One region of the Shewanella halotolerans genome, then DNA from elsewhere that is predicted to be linked to it. Evidence: predicted binding sites of a transcription regulator. Region 1 holds the regulator's gene; each other region holds the start of a gene.

What was found. The regulator sigma-54, encoded in region 1, starts transcription at its own class of promoters, with help from an activator protein. The targets are predictions, from matches to a motif close to GTTGGCACGNNNNTNGNNT.
Region 2: a site for sigma-54 is predicted at 1,585-1,603, ahead of K0H81_RS02230 (TorF family putative porin). Genes of this name have one in related genera too.
Region 3: a site for sigma-54 is predicted at 6,824-6,842, ahead of flhA (flagellar biosynthesis protein FlhA). Genes of this name have one in related genera too.
Region 4: a site for sigma-54 is predicted at 6,290-6,308, ahead of K0H81_RS15840 (P-II family nitrogen regulator). Genes of this name have one in related genera too.

The regions. Positions count from the first base shown of each region.
Region 1 covers NZ_CP080417.1:3,980,324-3,988,290, forward strand. Annotated here, with positions in the region: gene mlaD (outer membrane lipid asymmetry maintenance protein MlaD) at 1-32, opposite strand, end outside; gene mlaE (lipid asymmetry maintenance ABC transporter permease subunit MlaE) at 104-889, opposite strand; gene K0H81_RS17200 (ATP-binding cassette domain-containing protein) at 876-1,685, opposite strand; gene K0H81_RS17205 (calcium/sodium antiporter) at 1,920-2,879, shown strand; gene K0H81_RS17210 (KpsF/GutQ family sugar-phosphate isomerase) at 2,913-3,890, shown strand; gene kdsC (3-deoxy-manno-octulosonate-8-phosphatase KdsC) at 3,892-4,443, shown strand; gene lptC (LPS export ABC transporter periplasmic protein LptC) at 4,440-4,997, shown strand; gene lptA (lipopolysaccharide transport periplasmic protein LptA) at 4,984-5,529, shown strand; gene lptB (LPS export ABC transporter ATP-binding protein) at 5,526-6,257, shown strand; gene K0H81_RS17235 (RNA polymerase factor sigma-54) at 6,392-7,879, shown strand; gene hpf (ribosome hibernation promoting factor) at 7,910-7,967, shown strand, end outside.
Region 2 covers NZ_CP080417.1:485,895-493,861, forward strand. Annotated here, with positions in the region: gene K0H81_RS02220 (HlyD family secretion protein) at 1-82, opposite strand, end outside; gene K0H81_RS02225 (hypothetical protein) at 315-488, opposite strand; gene K0H81_RS02230 (TorF family putative porin) at 817-1,509, opposite strand; gene K0H81_RS02235 (HU family DNA-binding protein) at 1,749-2,021, opposite strand; gene K0H81_RS02240 (hypothetical protein) at 2,277-2,687, opposite strand; gene K0H81_RS02245 (DUF4240 domain-containing protein) at 2,951-3,460, shown strand; gene K0H81_RS02250 (hypothetical protein) at 3,482-3,781, opposite strand; gene K0H81_RS02255 (hypothetical protein) at 3,964-4,275, opposite strand; gene K0H81_RS02260 (DUF3016 domain-containing protein) at 4,523-5,044, shown strand; gene K0H81_RS02265 (bifunctional diguanylate cyclase/phosphodiesterase) at 5,059-6,831, opposite strand; gene K0H81_RS02270 (prephenate dehydrogenase) at 6,956-7,267, opposite strand; gene K0H81_RS02275 (TraB/GumN family protein) at 7,316-7,967, shown strand, end outside.
Region 3 covers NZ_CP080417.1:3,028,274-3,036,240, forward strand. Annotated here, with positions in the region: gene K0H81_RS13125 (chemotaxis protein CheA) at 1-457, opposite strand, end outside; gene K0H81_RS13130 (protein phosphatase CheZ) at 473-1,210, opposite strand; gene cheY (chemotaxis response regulator CheY) at 1,224-1,607, opposite strand; gene K0H81_RS13140 (RNA polymerase sigma factor FliA) at 1,650-2,369, opposite strand; gene K0H81_RS13145 (MinD/ParA family protein) at 2,362-3,243, opposite strand; gene flhF (flagellar biosynthesis GTPase FlhF) at 3,248-4,675, opposite strand; gene flhA (flagellar biosynthesis protein FlhA) at 4,687-6,786, opposite strand; gene flhB (flagellar biosynthesis protein FlhB) at 6,939-7,967, opposite strand, start outside.
Region 4 covers NZ_CP080417.1:3,634,360-3,642,326, forward strand. Annotated here, with positions in the region: gene K0H81_RS15810 (hypothetical protein) at 75-359, shown strand; gene aroG (3-deoxy-7-phosphoheptulonate synthase AroG) at 485-1,537, opposite strand; gene K0H81_RS15820 (substrate-binding periplasmic protein) at 1,915-2,724, shown strand; gene K0H81_RS15825 (tetratricopeptide repeat protein) at 2,924-4,105, opposite strand; gene K0H81_RS15830 (hypothetical protein) at 4,198-4,524, opposite strand; gene K0H81_RS15835 (ammonium transporter) at 4,643-5,893, opposite strand; gene K0H81_RS15840 (P-II family nitrogen regulator) at 5,906-6,244, opposite strand; gene K0H81_RS15845 (hydrolase) at 6,497-7,039, shown strand; gene nrfA (ammonia-forming nitrite reductase cytochrome c552 subunit) at 7,145-7,967, opposite strand, start outside.

The DNA.
Region 1 (7,967 bases):
CCAACTAATAGTTCAATTTTTCGAGTCAACATACTCAATTACCACTCAGTTCTATACATACCACGACGGCAAATATATAGGTTTATCCATAAACAAAATTTAATCAGCGGCCAAACATCATGGCCGTCAACAGGAAGTCTAACGCCAACACCGCCAGGCTGGACTGCACCACGGTTTGGGTGGTCGCCCGGCTGATCCCCTCGGGATTGGGGATCACATGATAGCCGCGATACAGGGCTATCCAGGTCACCACTACGGCAAATACCAGGCTCTTGATCAGACAGTTCACTATGTCCTGACGCCACTCCACCGAGGCCTGCAGGATCGACCAGAAGCTACCGCTGTCGATCCCCTTCCATTCCACCCCGACCAGATGACCGCCATAGATGCCCACGGCGGTAAACATCAGTGCCAGTAGCGGCAGGCTTATCACCCCGGCCCAGAAGCGCGGCGCGATCACTTGCCGCAGGGGATCGATTGCCATCATCTCCAGGCTAGAGAGCTGCTCGGTGCTCTTCATCAAACCTATCTCGGCAGTGAGCGCCGAGCCGGCGCGTCCGGCAAACAGCAGCGCGGTCACAACTGGCCCCAGTTCACGTAGCAGACTGAGCGCCACCATGGGCCCCAGGCTGTCTTCTGTGCCAAAACCCACCAAAATATTATAGCCCTGCAACGCCAGCACCATGCCGATGAAGAGGCCAGAGACCAGGATGATCACCATGGACTGCACGCCAATCACGTACAGCTGCTTAATCAGCAGAGGCGTGCCCTTGCGCACCCTGGGCATCTTGGCGATGGCGCCCCACAACATGAGTCCGGCGCGTCCCAGGCCGGTGACGCTATCGATCGCACCACGACCTAAGCGGGCGATTTGATCAATCACGCTCACCTAACATCTCCTTCTGGTAATCCTGGGCGGGAAAATGAAATGGCACGGGCCCGTCGGGCTCGCCGCCGATAAACTGCTTCAACTTAGGGTTATCTGCCGCCTTCAACTCGGCTGGCGTGCCGTGGGCGATCACCTTCTTGTCGGCCAGCACATAGACATAGTCGGCGATCCCCAGCACCTCTTGCACGTCGTGGGACACCACCACAGAGGTGAGGCTCAGCGCATCACTCAGCTCGCGGATCAGCTTCACCAGCACCCCCATGGAGATGGGATCCTGACCGGCGAAGGGCTCATCGTAGAGCACCAGTTCCGGCTCCAGGGCGATGGCTCGGGCCAAGGCCGCACGTCTCTGCATGCCGCCGGAAAGCTCGCTCGGCATCATCTGCGCCGCGCCTCTTAGCCCCACGGCTTCGAGCTTCATCAGTACGATGCGGCGAATGATCGCCTCGGGCAGGTCCGAGTGTTCCCTAAGGGCGAAGGCGACGTTGTCGAACACATTCATGTCGGTAAACAGGGCGCCGCTCTGAAACAGCATGCTCATGCGCTTGCGCAGGGCAAACAGCTCGCCGCGATTGCATTTATGCACGTCAACGCCATCGACCTTGATGACCCCAGAGTCCGGCCGCAGCTGACCACCGATCAGCTTAAGTAGGGTGGTCTTGCCTATACCGCTGGGCCCCATGATGGCGGTCACCTTCCCTTTGGGAATGGTGAGACTGACGTCGTCATAGATAACATGGGTGCCACGACTGAAGCCCAGATGACTGATCTCCACCAATGGCTGTACGTGTTCCATCGACGCTTGTTCCATCGGCTTAGTCTCACCCTTGGCTTGGCTGTCATGACTTAACGATTGATGACTCATAACGGGACCTAATGCGTTCCATGGTTAGGCGGCAGGAAAAGAGACAAATTGTACGAAATTGACGGATTGTGCACAACTGAATCGACACTATCTTTGCGCAATACTTTCAATTTTGTTCAATTCCAGCGAAAATGCGCGGCAGACTCTTAAACAAAAAGATTTTCAATGCTATTTAATATTTTCTTACTGATTGCTGGTTTGGGTGCCCTTGTCTGGAGTGCCGACAAATTTGTCTTCGGCGCCGCAGCATTCGCCCGTAATCTTGGGCTGCCGCCCATGTTGATTGGCCTCACCATAGTCGCCATGGGCAGCTCGGCCCCGGAAATGTTTGTGGCAGCCACCGCCTCCCTCGAAGGCATGACAGACACCGCCATAGGGAATGTGCTGGGCTCCAACGTCGCCAACATCACGCTGATCCTGGGGATCACCGCCCTATTAGGCGCAATCTCGGTAAGCTCACAGACACTCAAGCGAGAAATCCCTATGATGCTAGGCGCTACGGCGCTGGCGGGTTATTTCCTCCACGATGGTCAGTTGACCCGCATCGAGGGTCTGGTGCTATTGGCACTCTTCTTTGCCCTCATGGGGTATCTGATCTGGCATGCCATCGTCAACAAGGAAAAGGATCCACTCATCGACGAGGCCGAAAGCGAGGTGCCTAAAGATGTGCCTACACCTAAGGCGATCCTCTGGCTGGTGATTGGCCTTGTGCTGCTGCCCCTGTCTGCCGACTGGATGGTGCAGGGCGCCGTGGGTATCGCCAAGGCCTTCCATATGTCAGACTTAGTCATAGGCCTTACCATTATCGCCGTCGGTACCAGTCTGCCTGAACTGGCGGCCTGTGTGGCGGGCGTATTAAAGAAAGAGGACGACCTTGCCATAGGCAACGTGGTCGGCTCGAACCTGTTTAACATTCTTGCGGTGCTGGCGCTGCCCGCCCTTATCGCCCCAGGCGCGGTCGACGCCGCCGCCAGCAGTCGCGACTTTTATATGGTGATGGCAACCAGCGTTGCCCTGGCCATACTGATTTTATTAACCGGCAAGGCCCGCCAACTACGCCCCTGGCATGGCGGTGTGTTATTAGCGACTTTTATCGCGTACCAAGTCACGCTTTTCCTATCCTAATAACGTTTAGGCCGACAAAATAGAGAGAACAAGATGGTAGATGCAGATCAATTACGTCAATGGGGACGCAAGGTTATCGATACCGAGCGCAACGCGCTGGACAACCTGTATCAATATGTCGACTCGAGTGAATTTGCCAAGGCCTGCCAACTGATCCTCGCCTGCACCGGCAAGGTGATCGTGATGGGCATGGGCAAATCCGGTCACATAGGTAACAAGATCTCGGCCACCCTGGCCAGCACAGGCACCCCAGCCTTCTTCGTCCACCCCGGCGAGGCCAGCCATGGCGACCTGGGCGTGCTGAGCGAGAACGATATCGTGCTCGCCATCTCCAACTCGGGCGAGGCCAGCGAAATTTTAACCCTGATGCCTGTGATCAAGCGCATGGGGCTGCCTGTCATCGCGGTGACGGGCAAACCTGAGTCCAATATGGCCAAGCATTCGGTCGTTCATCTGTGTATCGAGGTACCGGAAGAGGCCTGCCCGCTCGGACTGGCGCCCACCTCGAGCACCACGGCGACGCTCGTCATGGGCGACGCCCTGGCGGTAGCCCTGCTGCAAGCCAGAGGCTTCACCAAAGATGATTTCGCCCTCTCCCACCCCGGCGGTAGCCTGGGACGCAAGCTGCTGCTCAAGGTGAGCGACGTGATGCACAAGGGTGATGACTTGCCTCTGGTAGCCGAAGATATCTGTATCACAGAGGCCCTGTATGAGATCTCCAAGAAGGGGCTGGGCATGACAGGCGTGGTCAACAGCCAGGGCATGCTGGTCGGTATCTTCACCGACGGTGACCTGCGCCGGGTGATCGACGCCGAGATCAACCTGCGCAAGACCTCCATCTCAGAGGTGATGACCCATGGCTGCGTCACCGTTAGCGAAGGCATCTTAGCCGCCCAGGCCCTCAAGGTGATGGACGAGAAAGAGATCAACGGCCTGATTGTCACCGACGAGCAGAAGAAGCCGATTGGTGCACTCAATATGCTGGACATGGTTAAGGCGGGGGTGATCTAACATGGCACATCAAGGTTTTTACGGCCCGATAACCGACGCAGTCTGGCAGAAGGCTAAACAGATCAAGCTCTTGATCTGCGACGTCGACGGCGTCTTCTCCGATGGTCTGGTCTATATGAGTAACTCGGGCGACGAACTCAAGACCTTCCATACCCGCGACGGCTATGGCGTCCGCTCGCTGCTGACCAGCGATATTCCGGTGGCCATCATCACGGGGCGCAAGTCGCAGATAGTGGAAGATCGCATGACGGCCCTGGGTATCACCCACATCTACCAGGGGGTTGACAACAAACTCGAGCCTTATCAGGAGCTGCTTAACCTCTATAAGGTGACGCCAGAGGAAGTTGCTTATATCGGCGATGACATGGTGGATCTGCCCGTGATGGAGCAAGTAGGCCTGTCTGTGTGCGTGGCCGACGGTCATCCCTATGTGCGCCAACACGCCGACATGGTTACCCATATCAAGGGCGGCCACGGCGCGCTGCGTGAACTGACGGATCTCATCCTGCTCAGCCAGGATAAGTTTGCCTCAGCCCACGGAATGAGCATATGAACAGAGTCACGCTGGCGATCATCGCCTTCTTCGGCACAGCACTGATCCTCTATTGGCAGGTTCAGTCGAAAAAGGGCAGCGAAGAGCTGGCCCTGGATAATGTCGATCGTCCCGACTACATAGTCCGGGATCTCAAGAGCGTGCAATACAATGATGAGGGTGGTATCAACAGTCGCGTATCGGCCAGTCACATGGAACACTACGCCGAACGCAACCAGACCTACTTTACCCAGCCCATCTATCTGGTCTACCCCGACAACGGCGATGCCCAGTGGCGCCTGAGATCCACCAAGGGCACACTGGACAAAAATAGCGGACGGGTCACCCTGGAAAATAATGTTATCATTGATGCCATTAGCCCAGAGGAACCGATTCAGACCATAGAGACCACCTATCTGGAGCTGGATCTCAATACTATGATTATGACATCCGACAGAAGCATTCGGATCACAGGGCGCGATTTCCTCATCACGGGGGAAGGCCTATATGCCGATCTTAACGCCCAAAATATCAAACTGACGAGTCAGGTAGAAGGAACATATGAAACTAAATAGCCTTATTCTTGCGGGTCTGCTGCCCCTGGTCAGTGTTGGCACCCACGCCAAGGTAAACGACCTGCTGCAAGAGGTTAAGATCTCTGCCGCCAGCCAGGAAGCTGACATTAAGAACAACCAGATCATCTTCCACGGTCCGGTCGAGGTCACCCAAGGCTCTATCAAGATATTGGCCAGTGAGCTGCGTGCCTTCAGCAAAGAGAAGAACAGCGGCAAGATACTGATCGCCACCGGCAACCCGGCCACCTACTCTCAGGTGATGGAAGATGGCCGCCCCGCCTCGGCCAGCGCCAAGGAGATCCGTTACGAGCTTTCCAGCCGCACCCTGACACTGATCGGCGACGCCACCCTGGAACAGGAAGGCAGCCAGGTCACGGGTTCGCAGATCCGCTACAACATAGAGCAGCAACAGCTGATCGCCGAGAGCACAGGCAAAGACAGAGTGATCACCATCATTCAGCCTGAGAACTACCAGGAACAGATCCAGCCAGAGCAGAAGCCCGAGAAGAAACCAGAACAGGAAAAACAATGACAGACCTGATCTTGAAGGCGGAGAACCTCGCCAAGAGCTATAAGAGTCGTGCCGTTGTCCAAGACGTGAGCCTCACGGTAAAGACCGGGCAGATCGTCGGCCTGTTGGGGCCAAACGGCGCCGGCAAGACCACTACCTTTTACATGGTCGTCGGCCTGGTACAGAGCGACAAGGGCCGCATCTTTATCGACGATGACGACCTGACGCTAGACCCCATGCACCTACGCGCCCGCAAAGGCATAGGCTACCTGCCTCAGGAAGCCAGTATCTTCCGTAAGCTCTCGGTGCGGGACAACATCATGGCCGTACTCCAGACCCGCAGCGATCTTAATAACGATGGCCGCGAAGAGGAGCTGGAACACCTGCTGGAAGAGTTCCACATCACCCATATCCGTGACAGCCACGGCATGGCACTCTCGGGCGGTGAACGTCGCCGGGTGGAGATCGCCAGGGCGCTTGCCGCCAACCCTAAGTTTATTCTTCTCGACGAGCCGTTCGCCGGGGTCGATCCCATCTCGGTCATCGACATCAAGAAGATCATCGAGCAGCTCAAGAATCGCGGCCTGGGGGTGTTGATCACCGACCACAACGTGCGCGAAACATTAGACGTCTGTGAGAAAGCCTATATCGTCAGCCATGGTAATCTGATCGCCGAGGGCACACCCGCCGAAATCTTAGACAACCAGCAAGTACGAGCAGTGTACTTAGGTGAACAATTCAAGCTATAGTTAATCTTATAATGGGGCCACAGAGGAAAAACCACGCGTTAATTGTGGCCTTAGGAACTATCCGATATATTTGTCCGGCACATATAGCCAGAGCTTTCTCATTTTATAATTAGAAACAAGGGAATAGCAGTACGATGAAAGCGTCACTTCAGCTCAAAATGGGTCAGCATCTCACCATGACGCCCCAGCTACAGCAGGCCATACGTCTGTTGCAGTTGTCGTCATTAGAGTTGCAGCAGGAGATCCAGCAGGCATTAGAATCCAACCCGTTACTGGAGTTGGATGAAGAGCAGGAGAGCGCCAGCATCGAGCTGCAAGACGATAGCGTCAGCGACAGCTTCGACAACAAGTACGACGACAAGATAGAGCTGGATTCGAGCCAGGATAACTCAGGGGTCGAGACCTCAGATGCCCTGACTCAAGATTCCATGCCAGACGAGTTGCCGGTAGATACCACCTGGGATGAGGTCTACACCGCCTCACCAAACTCAAGCTCGGGCGCCATGCGCGACGACGACATGCCTTTTCAGGGCGAGACCAGCGAAGGTCTGTATGAACACCTGGAATGGCAGAAGAACCTGACCCCTTTTTCCGATAACGACCTGGCCATCGCTACCGCCATCATCGACGCTATCGACGAGCGCGGTTACCTCACCCAGACCTGTGAAGATATTCTCGAGGCCATGGGCGACCCTGAGATCGAACTCGACGAGGTCGAGGCGGTGCTCAAACGGGTACAACACTTCGACCCTATTGGCGTGGCGGCCCGCGACCTCAGCGAATGTCTGACGATCCAGCTGGCCCAATACAGTGACGACACGCCGCACATCGCTAACGCCCGCATGCTGATCAAGGAACACCTGGATCTCATCGCCGGACGCGACTTCCGCCTGCTGATGCGCAAGACCAAGCTCAAGGAAGATGAGCTGAGGGATGCCATCGCCCTGATCCAGACCCTGAATCCCCGTCCAGGGCTCGCCATCACCGCCAGCCGCGACGAGTACGTGATCCCAGATGTGACCGTCACCAAGAAGAAGGGACGCTGGGTAGTCGAGCTTAACCCAGACAGCATGCCCAAGATCAACGTCAACCAGCAGTACGCCGCCATGGCCCGCAGCACTAAGAGTCAGGCGGACGGCCAGTTTATTCGCGGCCACCTGCAGGAAGCCAAATGGTTCCTCAAGAGCCTGGAGAGTCGCAACGAGACCCTGCTCAAGGTGACCAACTGTATCGTCGACTTCCAACAAGGCTTCTTCGAATTTGGCGAAGAGGCGATGAAGCCCATGGTACTGAACGACATCGCCGAGGCGGTGGAGATGCATGAATCCACCATCTCACGTGTGACCACGCAAAAATATATGCATACCCCGAGAGGGATCTTCGAGCTTAAATATTTCTTCTCCAGTCACGTCGGTACCGACGATGGCGGAGAGTGCTCTTCAACAGCAATACGTGCCTTCATCAAGAAGCTGGTTGCTGCGGAAAACCAGAAAAAGCCATTGAGCGACAGCAAGATGGCTCAACTCTTGGCCGAACAGGGTATTAAGGTGGCTAGACGCACCATTGCCAAGTATCGCGAGGCAATGCTTATACCGCCCTCGAATCAGCGCAAGAGCTTATAAAACAAACCTGGAAACTGGAGGACTATCTTTATGCAAATAAACCTGACTGGGCACCATATCGAGATCACCCAATCTCTACGAAGCTACA
Region 2 (7,967 bases), 1.2 Mb from region 1:
CCTGGGGAGGTTCGGCGCCCTGACAGCCGCTAAGTAGCAGGAGCAGCGGGGCGAGAAGGCGTAAGGATTTACTCAGCGTCATGGTGACCTCTTGCAGCGAACCGCTTGGAAGAATTATGACTATCAATAAGTTATGTGCTGAATTTAATCTTACACCAATTTAACCTGGGTAGAAGGGGAATCTTTGAGCCCTGAATTTGAGTGCTAACTGGCTAGTGAATCTAAAGCTTAGCGTGCTCAACGTCGAGAGCAAACGTCTGCATGGAGCCTGGCCCCATGCAGTGTTGGCGAGAAGGAGGCAAAGGAGTCTGGGGTTAGTAGAAATCTCCCCCCATGGCGCGTTTAAGTGCCGCCTCTTCGAGTAACTCTTCCAGGCGACGTTTGACTTCGCGTCTGTGTTGCAGCTCACAGGCCGCCTTAGGGTTTTTGGGTGCTGTGATCGCTTCGATTTCAGCATCGTTCGGAATAACATCGAGTAACTGAGCCATAGTGAAATCCTCGTCAAATAAAGTGCTTGTGCACTCATTTGGTGCCGCTTAGCACTGAGCCGCTTTAACATAAAGTTAACTGAGTCAAAGCGTTAGCTAGTTTAGCGTCCTAAGGCGTGAGCACATTAGCGAGCGCTAATGAGAAAAATAGCAGGGGATTTTCGATTTTTGTTTGATCGAGTTAACACAATTGTATTTGTCGTGGATTTAGACAAAATGTGAGCGAATAGACGGGCGGTACTTTTATAACTTTATGTTTTTAATTGAAATATTTTAAGGCTGATAGTGAGTTGCCAGCTAATTTAGTGGCAACTCATTTAAATTTAGATCACAAATCGAAACTATAGCTGTAGCCAACGACCACTTTAGGATCGTCACCCTCGAGATCGGTATCGCTGACCAGGAAGGAGATGGTACCGAAGTCGGTTTCCTTATCCAGAGACAAAGAGTAGTCCGCATAGTTGTCGGTATCGAACCAGGCGTTGACGACATCACCGCTGGAGTAGCCATAGTGGGCCGAGATAGACAGTGTCTCCGACAGTGGGAAGCTGACGCCTGCGTTGATATAGCTGAGATCTTTCTCATCGAAAGGATCTGCCGCCACGTCGCTGCCGGCATTGACCACCTTTGAATAGCCAATGCTAAACCACTTCCAGCTCAGGGCCAGGGTGACTTCACCGAAGTCTATGCTCGAATCGCTGTCGGGGTAGGCGTAGTAGAGATAGCTGATGTCATAACCAAAGTCTTCCCCTATGCTGCCGGCATAGCCGCCGTAGAAGTCGATCTCGTAGCTGGTGTCGTCGCCGAAATCCACATTGGACGCCCAGGTTCCGAGGTAGAGACCGCTGTCGTGTTCGAAGTCTATGCCGCCTTGAACCGCGGGCGCGTCTCCCGTCTGTGTGGCGCCGCGCCACAAGTAGTTGGAGGTTGCGCCTATGTTGCCCGTGACGCTAGCGCTGGCCGGTAGGGCAACCATCAAGGTGCCCGCGAGTAGGCTTAGGGTTCGCAATGCTTGTTTCATACTCATTCCTTCTTATTGGTCTATGGGAGCGGCCCTGCCTGTTGTTATGAGTATTGTCAGGCCGCGTACAAGCTATAGCGAAGAGCGTGCCAAATATTTATCTGTTATTTTTCAGTCGTTTATTTTATTTGCATCAGAAGCAGGCAACGAATTGGTTAAAAATGAGGCAGAGGATGCACTAGGAGGGTGCATAAAAAAACCTCCATGGAGGAGGTTTTTTCGACGGATTAAATACCGATTTAGTTTACGCTGTCTTTTAGCGTCTTACCGGCTTTAAACTTAGGTACTACAGCCGCTGGGATCTGAATTTCTTTGCCCGTCTGTGGGTTGCGGCCTGTACGTGCTGCACGGCTAGTGGTCTCGAAAGAACCAAAACCTACAATAGAGATTTTTTCGCCGTTCTTCATCGCTTCCGCTACCGTTTCTTCGAAAGACTTTAAGGCGCGAGCAGCTTCAGCTTTAGTGAGTTCAGCGCTTTCCGCTATTTTTGCAACAAGTTCAGTTTTATTCATTTGGATAGTCTCTTCTTTCCGTAGATTTAGTAATACCAATTACATTAGATACTTGCAATTGCTGGACTTAACATGCCACAAGCATCCCTATAATGAAAGCGGTTTTATGCGCTCAAAGGGTGCTTTCAGTCAAATTCAGTAAAAATTTAACCCTTGAAACAGAAGAAAGCGACCTGGATTTGACTGAATTGACACGAAGGCCGGTCAGATAAGGCCTGGGGAGGTGATGGGATGTAAACCTCCCCGATAGAGGGATTAAGCCTTGGTCTGGTCGCTGGTTTTAGTTGCCTGCGGCAGATACTTTTTCATCCCTTTAGAGAAGGCCATATACCACTGGAAGCTGAGCAGTGCGGTGACGACTAAGGCGATGGCCCAGATAGGCAGCTCCTGACCGCGCACCACCACCTTAACGTCCTCCGGGGTGATCTGATAGGCGATCACCGCCGTGGCACCCAGTGCCGTGAAGCCCAGGGTCTGTATGCCGATATAGATCTTCAGCACCAGGCTTGCCCAGCTGGTGCGGGCGATGAGGCCGATGATCACAGGGATCACGCCCAGGGTAAAGAGATCTAGGGTCTGGCTGTCCAGGGCGCGCCAACCGGCGAGGATGGCGATAACAATATAGAGGGCGATCAGTAGCAGTATGCTGGGACTTGGTCGGTTCATCTTGGCACTTGGGTGAATGATTTGCCCCGCAGTGTAGAAAAATGGCGCAACTTAGTCCAACGCTTTACTTAAATGTCTAATGCTTTACCTAAATGTCCACTGCTTTGGCTAAATTGCAAAGGCCCTGCTGCCAGCCGGGCTGGCTTAGGGTAAGATGTGGCCTCTGTCTGGCCTGTCGCTTGATAAAAATGAGTCAGGATACGCAGGACAGGAGTATATGAAGGCAATCGTTAACCATAAACCGCGTTTGGTATGAGAAGAGCATGAACGAGAATGAATTTTGGCAGTTAGTCACCCGCAGCAAGCCTGAGCAAGATCAGGAGAGCCTGGCGGCGGAGCTTAAGGCGAAGCTGAACGAACTCGACAACCAAGACTTGGCGGCTTTCGACAAGTTCTTCTCGCAGCAGATGCGTCGATCTTACCTCTGGTCGCTGTGGGGCGCCGCCTACATAGTGACCGGGTGCGACAGCGAATATGGCTTTGCCGAATTTCGCGCTTTCCTGATCTCCCTGGGGCAGGAGTGGTTCGAGCGGATACTGCTTAACCCGGATGCCTTGGCCGAGCTGCCCGCCTGGCCGGAGAAGGATGGCTATGCCTATCCCTTCGTAGAGGATTACGATCTGATCGCCGGGCAGATCTATGAAGATCGCACTGGCGAGGAGTTGCCCTTTGTGCCTTCTGGGCAGGCGACGCCTCAGGGGAAGAAGTTTTCGCCCAAGAAAAAACAGCTGAAGGCGACTTACCCTCAGCTGTTTCAGTTATTTCCTTTCTAGCGAGCCCTTACTAAGCCTGCTCTAGTAGCAGACCTGGCTATCGCTATCGAAGGTTAGTTCATGCTCGGCGCAGGCACCTTCCATAAACTCCTCTTCGGCCTGCTCAAGCTGGCTGTCGAGATCGGCCTGGAAGCCGTCGAGCGTCTGGTTATCGCTTGCTTCTTGCTGCTGGTCCAGAATCTGGAAGTGTTGTTCTACCGCGGCGCGTTCGCTGTCGCTAAGCTCGCTGGCGTTGGCGCCTGAGATAAAGGCGAAACCAAGGATTAGTGAGGCCAATAGGGCGAATCTACCTGAGAATCTTGTGTGGGTTAGCTTGCTCATTGTCATAGCTCCTGTCGGTGTCTTAAATTCAATCTGTTGTCGGCATCTGGGGCTGTGTTTGCTGCGGCCCGAGTGCTGCTGCCGTTTCATTGATACCTATGTTAATGGCAATAGCTTGAACAGAAGCTGAATAAAAAACGAACAGATTAAATTGGCTCGCTGAGTGATGAAAGGCGGCTGACTCATTCCTGATTCTGCATGCTCTCGCACTGAAAGCCCTGACGGCTGTTATCGAAGCGACACCTGAGGCCACACTCCCATAAGACATCGCCAAGCTCCTTGGCCTGCTCGGTGGCGAAGGCCTTACAGCTTTGGTAATCCTCGAAGTCATCGGTTTTCTTGTAGCGCCCCGAGTTGTAGCCATGGGCATAGACGAAGGCCGACCAGGTTTCTGGGGCCTGCTGGGTCTCTTCCTCTAAGGTGATCCAATAGAGGGCACCGGCCAGCAGCGAAAAGAGGATGACGACGAACAGCAGAGAAGATCGGTTTTGCATGATTTACCTTAGTAGCCTCACTTGCCCTGTGAGTCTACCCCAGGCTCGAAGCAAATTGATACAAAGGCTGCCAAAAACTGTGGGCTGGGGAGAAAAGGGTTAATTGCGCTTGTCCAATAAGTAAATGATGGCGAAAAGATTCGCCAGGATTTTGCATTAAGCCTATATTCAGGTTAGCTTTTGTACACTCAATGTAGTCGCTAGACTCAGTAGGTGTCCCAAGCTTGGGCGATTAAGGAGGCATAATATGAAGTTTCAATCTCTACTCTTGGTGGGAGCACTGGTGTCACTCAACCTTGCCGCCGAAGAAGCCAAAGAGAATCCAGTCACAGAGGCCGGGGTGGTCAAGATCACCTGGCAGGATGTCGACAGCTACCGTGATGTGAAGGCGGTGGGTGACATTCAGTCCCGCTATGAGCAGCGTGTTTTCGACACCCTGACCAAGAACCTCAATAAGGCCGCCGAGAAGACGCTTAAGCCGAATCAGAAGCTGGAGCTGGTGGTGACAGACGTGGATCTGGCCGGTGATGTGCGCCCCACCTTTGGCGCGACCCCTAACGACATTCGTCTGATCGAAGATATCTACCCGCCACGCATGACCTTTAGTTACCAGGTGCTCGACGGTGATAATGTGGTGATCGCCGGTGACGAGAAGCTCAGAGACATGAGTTTCATGCACACCACAGGTGTGATGAACGACAAGCCCCTGAGACACGAGTCTAAGATGCTGAGCGATTGGCTGAAGAAGACGGTGCAGCCCAAACTCTAAGGCTGCTGGGCCTCTCAGGCGAACTTGAGCGGCCGATACATGGCAATTGCCGCGTCGTTGGGCGCGGGCGTAAACAGGCTAAAGCCATTTAATGCGGCTTTGGCCTGTTTTTTTGCCGCCGCGCTGTAGGCCGACAGCCCCTGCTCGTCGCAAAAGCGAGTCACCTCGGGGGGCAACAGGCCGACACACAAACTGATCAAGGGGTGAGCCACCCTCTGTCCCTGTCTGTCTTCGGCCATTACACATTGGGCCAGCCAGTCGTCTGGGCTGTAGAAGGATTCTCTGTCTTGGTTAAAGTCGAGCAGTAGGCGGCGACACTCGTCGACGATCGCCTGGCTTGTGCCTATCACCACAAAATCATCGCCGCCCACATGGCCGACAAAATGCTCGCACCCCAGTTGCTGCTGCAGGCGTAGCGCCAAAGATTGGATCACCTCATCGCCGCGGCAGAAGCCATAGATATCGTTGTAGGGCTTGAAGTGGCACAGGTCAAAGTAGGCCAGGTAGAAGGCGCGGCCCTGTTGGCGCAGGCGCTGTAGCTCCTCCTGTATGGGGATGTTGCCAGGAAGACCGCTCAGGGGGTTGGCGTGACGAGCCATTTTGATGCGCTGCTCGGTGATCTGTTGCAGCAGATCTTTGGTGTGGCCTATTCCTAACAGTTGTTGGTCACGCATCACCATGAAATGTTGCGCAACCGTGCCATGTTCTGCGGTCAGACACTGACTCACCTCGGAGATCGGCATGCAGGCTGGCACCTTCAGTACCTTGTCATTCATCACCTCTATCACAGGGCTGTTCTCGTGCAGTGCGCGGCCATAGGGGGTGCTGAACAGCTCCATCAACTGCGCCCTGTCGACGACTCCAAGTGGCTTCTGCTCGGCATCGACGATGGCGACTACCTGCAGGTGCGGCGAGCGCACGAAGCGGGCGCTCAGGGCCTTCAACTTGGTCTGGGGCGTCACACATATGGTGCGGGTCGACAGACTTTCGGCCGATTCGGCGTAACGGGTCTGTCGCTGCTTGGTCTCCTGGGGCGCCACTGCCGTCAGTGACTGTGTCGGTTGCGTTTGGGGGCGGCCCAATAGGTAGCCCTGACAATAGACTATGCCGAGCTGGGTTAGCAGCGCCAGTTCCGCTGGTGTCTCTATCCCTTCGGCAATTACCTTACAGCTGAGGCTCTGGCAGAGATCTATGATGGAGCGGACAAACTCCTGCTTCACCGGTGATTGGTCGATTTGGTGGATGAAGTGGCGGTCTATCTTCACATAGTCTGGTGCCAGTTCGGACCAGAGTCGCAGCCCTGAATAGCCGGTGCCGAGGTCGTCGATGGCGGTCAGAAACCCCTGGCTACGGTAGTGGTTAAGGCACTCCTTCAGGAGATCGATATCGTCGGCGGGATATTGCTCCGACAGCTCTATTACTATCTGATCCGGCGACAGCCCCAGCTCCTGAACCAGGCTGAGGGTGAGCCCCTTGGCGTGGCTGGGTTCCAGCAGGGCCTTGGGGGAGATGTTGATAAACAGCTTGCCCGGCAACTCGCGGGCATCGAACTGTCTGATGGAATGACGACGGCAGATCTCTTCAAGCTCGGACAGGCGTCCCTCGTGGGCCGCGGTCTGAAACAGGGGCACGGGAGAGAAGAGGGCGCTATGCTCGGGTCCCCGGCTCAGGGCCTCGAAGCCATGTAGCCGCTGGCTGTTGATGTTGAAGATGGGCTGAAACAGCACATGGATCTTCTCATTCTCGATGATCTTATCCAGTTCACTGCTCAGGTCGATTGCTGTCATCTAGGTCCGCCTCGTACGAAAAGTAGGGCGATTCTATGGCCAGGCTATGACAGCAATATGACACTAAAGTATGAGCTTACCCGCTCATTCATTTGCTTAGTTGCTTAGTTACTTAGGTGCTTAGTTACTTGGCCTGGCTCTTAAATGCCTGCAGGGTCTGTAGCAGTACTCCTAGCTTCCGCACGAAACTCTCCAGCGCCGGGGCCAGACCATCGCCTTGGCTTGGCAGCTTGGTCATCTCGTCGGCCAGCTCCTGTACATAGGGACCGAAGCGGTTGCTGCGCGAGGTAAAGCCTTCATCTTGGGTGAAGATGGTGGTGAATTTACCGTGGCCGGCCTTCTTTAACTCATCCAGTTTGGCATCGGCGTCGATGGCCTGACGATAAGCCAACTGCAGGTTCTCTTTCAGTTGCTCTATTAGGTGACTATGTGGCATAACAGCCTCGTGTTGAAAAATTTAGCCGAATTATAAGGGGCAAGCCAGATGGCAACAAGTCGACCGCGTTTATTAACTATAGGGATTCTACTACTGACAGGGATCATGTCACTCAGCGCGATGGCCGCCGGTGATGACAAGCCGCCCTTCTATAAGATCACTTATCAAGGCAAGCAGACCTATCTGTTGGGATCGATTCATATCGGCCAGGCCGATTTTTACCCCATGGCAGAACAGATCGAAGCGGCCTTTGCCAAGTCGGGCGCCCTGGCGGTTGAGGCCGACACTAACAAGGCGGATATCATGGGGCTGATCCGCAAGTATGGTTTGGCTCAGGTGGCGGCCGATGCCAAGACCCAGACGCGCCTTGAAGAATACTGCCATACTCGCCGCGAGATCTGTACGCCCATGCAGCCCTACGCACCCTGGATGCAGGCTATGCAGTTTAGCGTGATGCGTTTCGCCTCCCTGGGCTATCAGGCCCAGTGGGGCGTGGATCAGATGATGCTGAGCAAGAACGGTTCGCGCCCTGTGATCGAGCTTGAGAGCACAGAGTATCAGTTTAAGCTGATGGCCTCTTTCAGCCCGCAGATGCAGTGGGATATGGTGCTGGAGGCGATAGATGCGCCGGATGAGGAGATGGTGCAGCTGATCAAGGCCTGGCGCAGTGGCGATGAGGCGGGGCTCGATGCCTTGATGC
Region 3 (7,967 bases), 950 kb from region 1:
CAGCCTGTTCAACCGGCGTTTCGGCAACGGCTTCGTCTGACGCCCCGCCCTGTTCTGATGGCAATAAGCCACCAGAGCTCAATAATTTAAGGTTAGCTAACAGGCCTTCATCGGCAGGGCTTTGCTCGACACCCGCCTGGGTCTCGGCAAACATAGAGTTGATGGTGTCGACGGCTTGGAGAATGATATCCATCAGCTCGGCAGAAACGCTGCGCTTACCCGTACGTAACAGGTCAAAGGTGTTTTCCGCTTCGTGACAAACATCCACCATGGGGGTCAGGCTCAGGAAGCCGGCGCCGCCTTTAACGGTATGGAATCCACGGAAGATGGCATTGAGTAGTTCGGTGTCGTCGGGGTTATTCTCTAACGCCACCAGCTGTTCAGAGAGAAGCTCAAGGATCTCGCCCGCTTCAATCAAAAAGTCCTGCAGTATCTCTTCATCAACATCAAAGGACATTCATATGACTCCTACTTAGAAACCTAGACTCGACAGCAAGTCATCGACTTCATCTTGCCCTGTCACGACATCATCACGCTGATCAGCGTTCATAATAGGACCTTCAGCTTCGACACACTTCTCAGATGCACGGGGCTTATCCGTGACGGGCTGCTCGCCAAATACGGTCAACATAGAGACCAGATTACTCTCAACTTCTCGCACCAGCTCGATCACCCGGCGGATCATCTGTCCGGTCAGATCTTGGAAGTCCTGGGCCAGTAGTATGTTGTTGAGTAACTCTTTCAAACGATTGGAATCGGATTCGCTGCGTTCGATAAACTGCTGAACATCATGGCAAAGCGCCTTAAATTCGTGCAGCTGAATATCTCGACGCATCAGGCGATCCCAGGAAGGCTTAACGGCCTGTACGTTCATGGTAAGGGCATCTGCAAGAGGCAGAGACTCTTCGACGGCGTCCATGGTTTTGTTGGCGGCCTGTTCCGTCATGTCGATGACGTAATTGAGGCGCTCTTTGGCATCGGGAATTTCGCTATTAGCCAGCTCCACGAGGCGACCGTCCACCTGAAAGTCCACTATGGCACTGTGAAGCTGACGGGTTAGGCGACCCACCTCGTCAAACAGCTCTTTCTGAATCGGGCTGGCGATATCGCGAATTAGCTCATCGGCCATCTCTTGTTGACCTGCCTCTAGCAGATCAACGAGTTGCTTGGCCTGTGCTAGATTGATCAGCCCTGAAGTTTCTGCCTGCATAGCTCAACCTTGATTAACCGAGTCGTTCGAAAATTTTGTCTAACTTCTCTTTCAATGTCGCCGCAGTAAAAGGTTTCACCACATAGCCATTCACACCGGCCTGCGCCGCTGCAATGATCTGTTCCCTTTTCGCTTCCGCAGTCACCATCAACACAGGAATGTGCTTCAGGTTGTCATCAGCACGAATAGCCTTTAACAGGTCGATCCCCTGCATGCCAGGCATATTCCAATCGGTCACGACAAAGTCAAAATCGCCTTTTTGCAACATAGGCAAGGCTGTCGAACCGTCATCTGCTTCCTGAGTGTTATTAAAACCCAAGTCTCTCAACAAGTTCTTGATGATGCGTCTCATTGTTGAGAAGTCGTCAACAACGAGAATCTTCATATTCTTGTCCAAGGTTTCCTCCGCGGAGCTGTTTTTATATTGCTCATGTAATCGTTATATTTTGGTCCAATGCTTGAGTTTAGCTTTGAGTCTGAGCATCGCCTGGCTGTGTATCTGGCTTACCCGGGATTCGCTGACATCAAGTACGGCACCGATCTCTTTTAAATTTAATGCTTCGTCATAATATAACGACAAAACTAATCCATCTCTTTCTGGCAGTAATTTAATCGCCTCGACGAGGGCCTCGTGGAACTGTGTCTCTGCCAGTGACTCAAATGCGTCGTCCTGATGATCGTCTTCCTGTCTTACTACATCGACCGATACACCAAGATCTTCAATTCCAACTACTTTCCCGACAGAAACATCATTAAGAATATGATGGTACTCATCGAGCGTCATATCAAGTCGATCCGCAATTTCATTGTCTTTTGCGTCACGTCCAAGTTCTTGTTCTAGCTCGTCAATCACCTGGGCTATGCGTCGCTGATTACGGTGAACCGACCTGGGCACCCAGTCTCCTCGCCTAATTTCGTCGAGCATAGAGCCGCGAATTCGGATACCGGCGAAGGTTTCAAACTTGGCGCCCTTGCTGCCATCGAACTTGGCCGAGGCTTCAAGCAGGCCCATCATACCTGCTTGTAACAGATCATCCAATTGCACCGAGGCGGGTAGACGAGCGAGTAAATGGTGAGCAATCCTTTTTACCAACGGTGCATACTGTTCGACAATAGAAGCTTTGTTATCTAAACAAGTATACGCAGCGGCTTTACTCACTCGTACGATCCTCTTGATATTCGGGACGTTGAACCAATCGCTCTACAAAGAACTCCAGGTGTCCGCCCGGTTGTTGTGGCACTGGCCAGCTAATAATCTTATTCGCCAGGCCATGGTAAGCAATTGACGCCGGCGACTTAGGAAATGCCTCGACGATCAACTTTTGTTTACGAACTGATTTGCGAAGGTTTTCATCGAAGGGGATAGTCGCAACCAGCTCCAGGGCCACGTCGAGAAAACGGTCGGTTACCTTGCTAAGTTTAGCAAACAACTCCATCCCTTCTCGTAAACTTCTGACCATATTTGCCACAATCTTAAATCTGAATACGCCATGCTCACGACTTAGAATCTTAATCAAAGCATAGGCATCGGTAATAGAGGTCGGCTCATCACACACAACAACCAACACATCTTGAGAAGCGCGAGAGAAGCTGAGCACCATGTCTGAGATGCCTGCCGCGGTATCGACCACCAGAATATCAAACTGGGTCTTCATCTCGCTGAAGGCACGGATCAGGCCCGCATGCTGGGCCGGTGTCAGCTCGACCATGGCCTGGGTGCCTGAGGTGGCAGGAATAATACCAATTCCCTTAGGACCGCGTACGATAATATCGTCAAGGTCGGCGTCACCCGATAAAACGTGGGAGAGATTGCGCTCGGCTCTGAGGCCCAACATGACATCGACGTTGGCCAGGCCCAAGTCGGCATCGAGCACAAGCACACGCTTGCCCTTCTCGGCTAGGGAGACGGCGGTATTGATCGACACGCTGGTTTTACCTACGCCACCCTTACCACCGGTTACGGCAATTACTTTTACTTTTTCGTTATATGGTTGATTCATCATACGTAAACCGCTTGCTTGATCCCGACTCATTATATTACTCAAATGCGTAGGCCTGTTCATATGACCTTTCGTTATTCTGTATTGGTTGCACTTTCTTTTCGAGTACCGACAGGGCCTTGTTGGCTAAGGCTAAGGTGTCGGCCACTTGCATATCTTCTGGCACTCTCTGTCCATCGGTGACATAACTCAAAGGTAATCCACTTTGAATCAACACACTCAACGCCGGTGCCAAGGCCACTGACTCATCTAATTTGGTCAAAATTGCGCCGGATAATGGAATCCGGGTAAACTGTGCGACGGCATCTTCAAGCACTCTTCTTTGACTTGTAGATGACAGTACCAGATAACTGCGAATAGGTAATCTGCTATTTGCAGTTAAATTATCAAGTTGCTGGAACAATCTCACATCTCTCTGTCCCATGCCCGCCGTATCTATCAATACTAGCTTGCGATTGCGGAACTGATAAAGAATTTGTTCCAACTCATTGAGATCATGAGCTTGCTTGACCGGGCACCCCATTATTTTGCCATAGGTTGCCAGCTGCTCATAGGCTCCAATGCGATAATGATCGGTTGTAATGAGTGCAACTTGATCTGAACCATGCTGTGCGGCGAATCGAGCGGCTAATTTTGCGACACTCGTCGTCTTACCCACACCGGTTGGGCCGACAAAGGCGACCACACCGCCCTGACGAACGATGTCGTCCCCTTGGTTGTCGAGCATATTTGCCAAGCTGCGTGGTAAGGCCTTCACCAGATCCGCCGGCACATAATGCTCACTAAGAGCCGATAACTTGGCGGCAACCTCAGGACTAAACTCGGCGTCCAGCAAGCGACTCTCTAGCATGGCGCCGACTGGGTCCAGACGACTCTTCTGCTCGGTCAGCAGTGAGGTCACTTGATGTGTCAGTAGGTTGCGAAGTGATGCCAGCTCCTCGCGCATAGACTCGAGTTCGCTGCCGGTCGGCGCGCTCTTATCGCGCTTTGCACGGTTAAAATTCTGGCTCTCATGTGTATTGGCATGGGAGTTAGCCTGCATGCTGCCATGCATATTAGGCGCTGCCATCTCATCGCTTGGCGCCTTCAATCCCTGGGCCCAGGCAGGCATCTCGAGTGCTTCATTCGATTGGCTTAGCTGCTGACTGACGCGATTTTGTTGACGCTCGAGCAGAGCCTGCAGCGAATCGGCCACGGGTGATGGCTGTTTTTTTGACTCTGTCTTGATGGGCTGGCGACCGATAGAGACCTTCTCCTCGGCCAGATCGAGAAAGCTGGGTGACAAAGGCGCGGCATCATTTTTCGCCACGCTCGGCTTAGGCTCATCGTAGTCTACCGCGGCGACGATCTCGATACCGCCGGTAACTTTCTTGTTCGACATGATCACCGCATCCGAACCTAATGTCTCTTTCACCTGGGCCAATGCAGAGCGCATATCTTTTGCCAAAAAACGTTTTATTTTCACTTAAATACCCTCTACTGGCCGACCGCTGATACGATGCGAATTTGTTTCTCATCAGGCACCTCTTGGTAAGAGATCACCCGCAGATTTGGAATCGTATGTTTAACAAAACGCGACAGCGTCGAACGTAACATACCCGATGTCAGTAGGATGGCTGGTTGGCCCACCATTTCCTGACGCTGGGATGCGTCGAGTAACGACTTTTGCATCCTCTCGGCAAGGCTAGGTTCGATATTCGGCCCCTCGCCTCCCGTTGCCTGCATAGACTGATGCAACATCTGTTCCAATTCAGGCGCCAAAGTTATGACAGGAATTTCCGGTTCTGGACCGCTTATTTCTTGAACAATCATGCGTTTAAGTGCAATACGTACGGCGGCGGTAAGTACCTCGGTATCGTTACTCTTAGGCCCGTACTCGAGTAGGGTCTGAACTATGGTCTTCAGGTCGCGGATCGACACGCCTTCGTTAAGCAGGTTCTGCATTACCTTGACCACAGTGCCTAACGGCAAGACATCAGGAATGAAGCCACTGACCAGCTTAGGCGAATGCTTGGCCAGCATATCCATCAGCTGCTGCACCTCTTCGTAGCCCAGCAACTTGGAGGCGTTATTGGTTAACAGCTGACTCAGGTGAGTCGCCACTACGGTGGCGGCATCCACCACTGTATAACCTAGCGTCTGAGCATGTTCTCTGAGCTCAGGGGCGATCCACACAGCTTCTAAACCAAAGGCGGGATCTGTGGTCTCGACACCGTCAAGCTTGCCATAGACCTGACCTGGGTTGATGGCCAGTTCACAATCGTGACGAATATCTGCCTCTCCTGAGGCCACCCCCATTAGGGAGATCCGATAGGTGTTTGGCGCGAGATCCAGGTTATCGCGAATATGCACGGCGGGAACCAGGAAGCCCAGCTCTTGGGAGAGCTTCTTACGCACGCCCTTGATGCGGCCCAACAGCTCACCACCCTGTCCCTTATCCACCAGCGGGATCAGACGGTAGCCCACCTCCAGGCCAATGGTGTCCACCTGCTGCACATCGTCCCAGCTAAGCTCTTTAGGCTTGGCATCGCCGGGAGTCGCAGGTGAGGTCTTAGCAATCTCCAGGGCACGTTGTCTGTCGAGATCTTTCTTACGATGCAGAAAATAGGCGCCAGCCGCAGTGATCAAGCCAAAGCTGAGAAAAGCGAAATGCGGCATGCCAGGCACTATGCCCATGGTCAGCAGGACGCCGGCGGCGATGGCCAGCGACTTAGGGTTGTCGAACATCTGGCTCATCACCATCTGTCCCATGTCGCCAGATTCATTCTGACGGGTCACCATCAAGGCCGCCGCAATAGAGAGCAAGAGGCCAGGGATCTGCGCCACCAGGCCGTCACCGATAGTCAACAGGGTGTAGATCTCGACCGCAGAGGAGAAGTCCAGCCCGTGCTGCGCCATACCTATGACGAAACCGCCCAGTATGTTGATCACCAGAATCATGATACCGGCGATGGCATCCCCTTTTACAAACTTAGAGGCACCATCCATTGCACCATAGAAGTCGGCTTCCTTGGTCACTTCGGCGCGGCGAATGCGGGCCTGATCCTGATTGAGGATCCCGGCGTTAAGGTCGGCGTCAATTGCCATCTGCTTACCTGGCATGGCATCCAGGGTAAAGCGAGCACTCACCTCAGAGATACGTCCGGCACCCTTGGTTACCACGGCGAAGTTGATGATGATCAGGATAAGAAACACCACCAGACCCACAGCATAATTACCGCCAATCACCACAGAGCCGAAAGCCTCAATCACCTTACCCGCGGCGTCGCCACCGTTGTGCCCCTCAAGCAAGACGATACGGGTCGAGGCGACGTTAAGCGCCAAACGCAGCAAGGTAGCAACCAGCAGCACAGTGGGAAAGGCAGCAAAATCTAGGGGGCGGTCGGTATAGATGGCCACTAGCAAGACCACCAGGGCCAAGGCGATATTAAAGGAGAACAGGATATCCAGCAGGAAGGCCGGCATGGGCAAGACGATCATCGCCAGCGCCGCAAGCACCAATATGGGCGTACCTATCCCTTTAAAATTGGCGGGTTTTACCTGTTTTATCTGACCGAGCGTTGCTTTCAAATCCATCAATCTAGCGCCTGAACTTTGACATCTAGCAAGGATTCAGCAAAAAGTACGCCAACTTAAGGCCGGCTTAGTTCGCAGCGACTCAAGCGGATAACAAACGAACAAATATCAAACAGTACAGACGCAAAATAAGAGTTAACCAGCTTAAAACGTTAGTATTTTAGCTCATCTGGGATCGGCTGATTAATAGGGATAGGTGTCGGCCGCTTACCACCTTTTTGCTGATACTGACGCAGTTGGAACACATAGGCCAATACCTGGGCCACGGCAGTAAACAGCCCCTCGGGGATCTCCTGATCTATTTTGGTGGTGTGATAGATAGCCCTGGCCAATGGCGGCGCCGAGACGATAGCGACATCATGCTCGCGGGCGATCTCACGGATCTTAAAGGCGACATCATCCACCCCTTTGGCAAGAACATAGGGCGCCGCGGCCTTGGTCACATCATACTTCACCGCCACGGCGTAGTGCTCTGGATTAACGACGATGACATCGGCATTGGGCACCTCGGCCATCATGCGCCGCTGGGCCATCTCACGCTGCATCTGACGCACCCGGCCTTTCACCTCAGGCTGACCCTCGGTGTCCTTGTACTCGTCCTTGATCTCCTGCTTGGTCATTCTCAGCTGTTTATTGTGGTTCCAGATCTGAAACGGCACGTCGATCACCACGATAATCACGGTAGAGGAGCAAAGCACAATAAACATCCACACCAGCAGATCCAGGGCATTATAGACATTGCCCGGCAGATGCCCCTGGGACAGGGTAAGAATATCGGTGAAATAGTAGCTCAGCAGCAGATAGGCCATCAGGGCCACCACGGAGAATTTAGCGATCCCCTTGGTCAGCTCCACCAAGGCCTGCACCCCGAACATACGCTTAAAGCCGCTGATGGGGTTCATCTTATTGCCCTTAGGCATGAAAGCCTTGGCCGAGAAGGTGATGCCTCCGAGCACGACATTCCCCAGGAAGGCGATAAAGGCGAGAAACAGCACGAAGCTGGCCATAGGTATCGCCAGCTCCTTAAAAACCATCATCCAGATATTGAACAGACTATTGGTGTCGTAGATCTCCTGCCTGCTCATGGTAAACAGGTTCGTCATCACGCTCATCAATGACTGGCCCAAGCTCGGCCCTATGACGGCAAATCCAACCGCCGCCGACATCAACACAGCAGAGGT
Region 4 (7,967 bases), 350 kb from region 1:
ATGATGGCAAAACCAGAAAAAAGCATTATTCTTGAGAGAATAATTATCAGTTTAGTGTTTCAACGGGGTAATTATTGTTATCTCTTGCCGGAGATTTTGATAATCTCAAGATCAGCTTAAGGCAGTTCAAGCTGAGTAAAAAGCAGAGCGGGAATAACCCCAAATTTTTAAAGGAAGCCGATATGCCACAATCATCTGACGTGCAATACCCTCCATTGCCATTGGTACAAACTTGGGTATGGATGATGACAGAATCGAACAGCCCAGAAATCCAACAAAAGGGTCAAAACAATTTAATATCGTCTTTTGGCAGTCTTGCTAAAGCCAACGAATATCTGGTGAAACAACAAGCCAAATAAACAGGCCAGCAAAACGCAAAAAAGGAAGCCAATTGGCTTCCTTTTTCATATTAGGGTCGGCATAGCATCAAGCGACTGTCGCTAACTCCGCAACCAACAAAACCTTGGGCAAAGCTGGCATAGCGTTAGCCGCGGCGCTCGAGCACACACTGATTCAAATTTGCCAGCAAGGTTTCGGTATCTTCCCAACCGATACAGGCATCTGTGATGCTCTGGCCGTAACACAGCGGCTGCCCTTCGATATAGTCCTGACGTCCCTCAACCAGGTGACTCTCAACCATCACACCGAAAATCGCCCGCTCACCGGCGCTTATCTGACTAGCCACATCCTCGCCCACCAGCATCTGGCGCTTAAACTGTTTGCTGCTGTTGGCATGGCTAAAGTCCACCATGATATTTTGCGGCAGCTTGGCCTTAGCCAACTGCTCGCTGATCGCCTGCACGTGCTCGGCGCTATAGTTAGGCTCCTTGCCGCCACGTAGAATGATGTGACAATCTGGATTGCCCTTGGTGGAGACGATCGCCGAATGGCCATACTTGGTCACCGACAGGAAATGGTGCGGCGCACTCGCGGCGCCTATAGCGTCGATAGCCACCTTGATGGTGCCATCGGTACCATTCTTAAAACCAACGGGGCAAGAGAGGCCAGATGCCAGCTCTCTGTGTACCTGTGACTCTGTAGTGCGAGCACCGATAGCGCCCCAACACATGAGATCCGCCACATATTGGGGCGTGATCATATCCAAAAATTCACCCGCGGTCGGCACACCTAACTCATTGAGATCTAAAAGCAGTTTTCGAGCTGTGCGCAGGCCATCATTCAACTTGAAGCTATTGTCCATGTAAGGGTCGTTGATCAAGCCCTTCCAGCCCACTGTGGTGCGCGGTTTCTCGAAATAGACGCGCATCACTACCTCGAGTTGATCCTTATATTGCTCGCGTAATTTGGCGAGCCTCTCACCATATTCCAGCGCTGCCTTAGGGTCGTGGATAGAACAGGGACCAATGATCACCAGCAGACGATCATCTTCTTTTTTCAGGATATTGTGAATATTCTGCCGCGCGTTAAACACTGTTGCCGATGCATTTTCGCTTGCCGGAAATCGCTCGAGTATGGCGACAGGGGGTAACAACTCTTTAATTTTATTAATGCGAACGTCATCAGTTTGATAATACATGATATTTATTTTCCACTCCGGCTCTGGATTAAATAAGGGTCTCTCTATTGCACTACTGATTTCAATTTATCCAGTATCCACAGCTATTGCAACCAAACATTAATAAAATAAAGAAGATAAAAATAACCATCTGTTATATAAGATATAAATATTATTTTTAATTAAAACTTCCTCAGCTAAGCGTGCTAGAAAAAACAGAAGTAACAAAACAAAGTGTTAACATTTATCTGGAAATCGACCAAAAGCCTATCTATAGTAGATTATTAATGGTCATGAGAGAGTCATATTTAGGCTCTCGATACCGCGCCGATGGCGCTACAGCCCCTGTTGAGGTAACCATCAACCCGATGAGAAGATTGCTGCTGGCATCTGGTTTTATGCTAGTTTCTAACCCACTCCTGGCACAAAATGCTAATACTGAGATCTCCTTTGCGGTCAGCAACACCATACCCCCTTACTTCTTTGCTAACGGTCAAAGCGGAATTCAATATGAGCGTCTCGCCTCCGCGTTAGCCAAGCAGTCCCTATCGATCGGCCATATCTATCTGTCACCCAATAAGCGTGCCTTTCGTCAGGTCGCCGGCGGCAATGTCGACTGCCTCATCAATGCGCCGGAAAACCTGGTTGGTCTCTACTACACCCGAAGCCTAATCAGCTACCAAAACAGCGTGTTTACACTGGCCAGCAATAAACTTGTGATCGACTCGGTTGCCGATCTGGCCGGGATCTCTGTCATGGGGTTTCAGAACGCGACCCAATACTTAGGTAGAGACTTCTATCAGATGGCGCTCAGTAACCCACAATATGGCGAATCCAATAGTCAGAAGAGTCAGGTGATGATGCTGTTTTCCGGGCGGGTCGATGCCATCATCCTAGAGGGGCGCATCTTCGACTACTACCGCGAGCAACTCAAGTTTAGAGTCGACACCCAACAGCCAACCTCTCGCCACTCCCTATTTGCAGCGGCGCCACGCAAGATAGCCTGCCACAGTCAGTCCATAGCACAAAAGATAGATCTCGGTATAGCACAACTGGATAGAGAAGAAGCCGAGGAGATGAGGAAAAGCATTCCCTCTGCGCCCGACCCCAAACTCGAACCAGAGCCAGAGCCAGAGCCAGAGCCAGAGCCAGAGTCTAAGCCTAAGTTGAAACTTGAACCAGAAAAGATGCCTGAAGATCTCAAGTAACCCGCCAGTTATTCATGCGGCTAGCGATTCATTGAGTGAACTAATTATACGATCTATAAACCAAGGCATACATGCCTGTTTGCCTTGGCTTATGGAAGGCTTAATCTTTGAATGACCTGTCTATGAATAAACTGGTCTGTGAAAAACCTTCTCTCTGAATAACATTTTCTCTAAATAACCTTTTCTCTGAATAAACAGACTAATGGATCCCTTGATGGGACTGCATCGCCTGCAGCTTGGCCTGATAACGTCGCTGATTATATTCATCCACCGACAGCGACAATGCCTTTTGCATATTCAGCTTAGCCCTGCGCTCATCGCCCGTGGCCCAATAGGCTCTGGAGAGACCAAAGTAAAACTCATGGCGATAATCGGCCTTCTCTACCGCACGTTTATACCAGGTTAGCGCCGTCTGATATTCATGCTCCGAGTAGGCTTGCTGCGCCATGTCATAGTAGTAATAGGGATTGCGGATCCTGACCAGTTCAAGGGTCTTATGCACCTTGGCCCACTCCTCTAACCTGTCTTGACTGGCGAGTAACACCCCATAGTTAAACAGGGCGTTCATATCCTCGCTATCTCGGGAAAGCGCCAGCTTATAGAGACTTTCCGCCCTATCATCCAGCCCCTTGTAGCGATAGAGGATCGCCAGGGTATTCAAGGCGGGAATAAAATCGGTCTTTAACATCAGGCTCTGTTTCAGGTAGGCATAGGCCTGATCGTAACGTCCCTCCACCAGAGACTCTGCCGCGACATTGTTATAGAACATCGCCATGACAGTGGTTCTGTCGATACGCCGCTTGGCATAGCCACGCATGGTACGCTCGGGCAGAAAATCTATCTGCAACGCATTTTTGTCGGCAAGGAAGGTATCACTCGTCTCTCTTGGAATTAGGCGCAGATTGATATGACCATTTACTAAATAGAAGTCACCGGCCTTGTCCCACACGGGCGGCACCTCGACCTCTTGAAACTCGACATCGACCCCCAAGGCATCGGCGAGCGAGGCACTGAGCAGCACCAGCGACAGGCAGTTACCGGCGCGCGCATTAAAGGTATCCGCCGGGATCTTTGTTAGATTATCTTGGTATTTGAAACCGCCTTTATCGGCGTTGATGTAGTTAGCTAGCCACAAGTTAGCGGCAATATAGTCTCGCGCCATTCGGCTGCGCTTATAATCTTGCCGCAGATCGATCGTTACCTGAGTCGGCAGCGCAAATAGCTTATCCGGCGTGACTTGAACCGCAACCGCCGCGAATTCATCGTCGGCAAAGTACTGATCGATATTAGCGAGGGTTTCCTTACCCGGGCCGCTGGCACAACCGCTCACTATGAAGAATAACAACAAGATAGCGCGCTTATACTCAATTAGCCTTTTCATATTAAACCTACGCTGATGAGGGCACCGTAAGATCTATCATAAAGTAGGCTTTTTCATTTTGCCCCACGCAAAGCGTTACAAAATATTAACAATCACTGAGATTCTGGCGGATCGACCTGAATATAGAGCTGTTGAGGATTTTCGCCCTCGGTTTGATACAGATAGGGGCGATAGAACCTCACGCCGCAACGATAGTAGGCATAGGGCAACTTAAACAACACGCAGCCTAGGGGCAGACTCTGTAATATCTCAATCTGCTGCTGCAAACGCAGGGATTCCCGCCACTCAAAGTCCTGCAGCACCTTGTCGCGCACGGCGAAGGCATCGAAGGGTTCGCTCGACTTACGCACCACCACCTGTCCCGCCTGCAACTGAATTGAGACCAGCAACGAAAACAACACCCAAAGAGACAGCTTCATGTTAGCGCTCCTCACACCACACTTTTCGATAGCATAATACAAAAGACAGGGTCCGCACCATGAGGTACGGACCCTATTAATTCTACTATCAGTTTTGGCAATCTGTTTTGACTAGCGGTTAGTTGGCACTCTTGAGTGAGACAAACTCTGGGTAAGCATCGATGCCACAATCCGATGCATCCATACCGTTGTACTCTTCCTCTTCCGAAACACGGATCCCCATGGTGATCTTGAGGATATACCAGGCCGCAAAGGAAACCCCGAATACCCAAGCAAAGATGACCGAGGCGCCATAGAGCTGACCCAGCACGGTCGCATCGGCATTTGACAGCGGCACCAGCATCACACCGAACAGGCCGGCAACCCCATGCACCGAAATTGCCCCGACAGGATCGTCAATCTTGACTCTGTCGAACATCACGATGGAAAAGACCACCAGACCGCCGGCCACCATGCCGATAACCCCGGCCAGAGGCAGTGATGGAGACAAAGGATCTGCGGTGATAGCCACCAGGCCCGCCAATGCGCCGTTTAAGATCATGGTGAGATCTGCCTTACCCCATACCATCTTACACACCACCAGGGCAGAGACAGCGCCGAAGGCGGCTGCAGAGTTGGTGTTAACGAAGATCTTCGCCACCGCCGACGCGTTCTCGGCATCAGACACCAGCAGCTGAGAGCCACCGTTAAAGCCGAACCAACCCATCCACAGGATGAACATACCTAAGGTTGCCATCGGCAGGTTAGAACCAGGGATAGGATTCACCTGACCGTTAGGGCCATACTTGCCCTTACGAGCGCCGAGTAACAAGACACCCGAGATAGCCGCAGCCGCGCCCGCCATGTGTACTATGCCACTACCGGCGAAATCGACAAACCCAGCCTCAGAGAGGAAACCGCCGCCCCAGGTCCAGTAACCTTCGACAGGATAGATAACCCCAGTCATCACCACGGAGAAGATCAGGAATGCCCACAGCTTCATACGCTCGGCAACGGCGCCGGAGACGATAGACATAGCGGTCGCCACAAACACCACCTGGAAGAAGAAATCCGATTCCAGCGCGTGATCGGCATCGCTTGCCTGAGCACCAATGAGGCTGGCAAACGATGGCAACCAGCCACCCTCGGCATTATCCACATACATGATGTTGTATCCCACCACCAGATACATGATACAGGCGATGGAGTAGAGACAGACGTTCTTGGTTAAGATCTCTGTGGTGTTCTTGGAGCGCACCAGACCCGCTTCCAACATGGCAAACCCGGCTGCCATCCACATCACCAGCGCGCCTGAGATCAAGAAATAAAAGGTGTCGAGAGCAAACTTTAACTCAGATACTGTCGCACCTAGTGTTACTAACTCTTCCATTGGAATTCCCCCTTAAAGTGCTTCGTTATCGAGTTCGCCGGTACGGATACGGATCACCTGATCGAGATCCGTCACGAAAATCTTGCCGTCGCCTATCTTGCCCGTATGCGCCGCAGCGACGATTGACTCGATAAGGTGATCGACGTTTTCAGCCTTAGTGGCGATATCCAGTTTGACCTTAGGCAGAAAATCCACCTGGTATTCGGCGCCACGATAGAGCTCTGTATGGCCTTTCTGACGTCCGAACCCCTTCACCTCGGTCACCGTCATCCCCTCAATCCCCAACCCTGCAATGGCTTCTCGCACATCATCGAGTTTGAATGGCTTGATTATTGCGCTGATTAATTTCATTACCGCCTCCGACTCATCTTAGTATTCTTGCTGATGCCAAAGGCAATTCAATCATCAGGCCAACATTACAAAACCTTAACATTCATAAACTTAGTAATAACGACGCCCTTCATGCTGCATATAAATGCACCAATTGGGTGCGACTATGCACAGAGCGCACAAAAATAGCGCAGTCGCCTATTCGACTTATGACGGATTGGGTGGCGAAATTATCCGGGTATGATGGAGTCATCACCCATAGAGGAGCGCCCTATGTTGCAACCACAGGAATGTGTACTCATCATCGTCGATGTTCAGGGAAAGCTGGCCACCCTGATGCACCAGGCTGAGGAACTCGAAACCCGGCTCACCACACTGATAAAGGCGGCCGAGCTGTTTGATATCCCTGTCGTCTGGCTGGAGCAGCTGCCCGATAAGCTGGGGGCCACTAGCCCGGCATTGGCCGAGCTGCTTACGCCTCATTATCAACCTATCCCTAAGGCTCATTTTAGCGGCTGGCACGCCGAGCTCTTCAGGCAGGCACTGCAGCGGTATGGCAGGCCCAAGGTGTTGCTCGCGGGCATAGAGACCCACATCTGCGTCTACCAGACCTGCCGGGATCTGCTGGACAACGAATATGAGGTGCACTTGGTAACCGACGCCGTCTCCTCGCGAACCGAGGCCAATAAGCAGTTAGGCTGTGAGATGATGACCCAGAACGGCGCCTTGCTAACCAATAGCGAGTCTTTATTATTCGAGTTACAGGCAGAGGCTAGTGGCGACAGATTCCGGGCCCTGCTGAAGATGATAAAGTAGTGACGAAATAAAGCGGTGAAAATATAAGATCGTGCAAGTATAAAGTCGTGAAGATATAAAAAAGCCCCGGATAACCGGGGCTTTTACTATGCAGGGGGGGAGAAATTAGTAAGTTGCTTCGCGCTTCTTAGCTTCGGCATCCCACTTAGGCAGTACAGTCTTCTTGAACTCTGCCTTGTCGGCATTCAACTTGTTCATGTCCATACCCAGTGCAGCTTGCGCCTTGGCCTTGGTAGAAACATCTGGGAAGGCGATAGGCTGCTTAACACCTTTAGTTGCTAGCAGTTGAGCTAGTTTGATGCGTGCATCACCAGCCTTATCAACCGCAGTACCTAAGATGCGTAGCGCTTCGTCAGCTGCGTGAGCCGCAACACCGTGAGAAGCGGTTGCATAGTCCCAGCGCCATTGTGCATGACGGATATCCATTAAGATTGGCTTCATTTCAGCTTCAGTTGCACCTGCATCCCAAGCCGCTTTAGCTTCGAAGTGCGCCTTAACTAGCTGAGACTCGGCACGTGCCTTAAGGTCAGCAACCTTAACTTTGCGCTCCTTCGTCAGGTTAACCATGAACTCTTTGCTTTGAGTATGACAAGTCGCACAAGTCTCTTCAAAGCGATCGAATGGGTTACCTACTTTATGGTCGGTAAACTTACGACCTTCAGCATTCTTCACCTTAGGCATATGACAGTCAGTACAGGTCACATTGTTCTTACCATGTACGCCTAGCTGCCAAGTTTCATAGCCTGGGTGCTGTGCTTTCAGCATAGGTGTCTTAGATACGGCGTGAGTCCAGTCTTTGAACTCCATATTGTCGTAGTAGACTTCCATCTGCTCAACAGTTGTGCCCATATCCCAAGGGAACTTAACAAAACCTTTGCGATCTTTGGTCTTCTCGAAGTAGTACTCTACGTGACACTGACCACACACC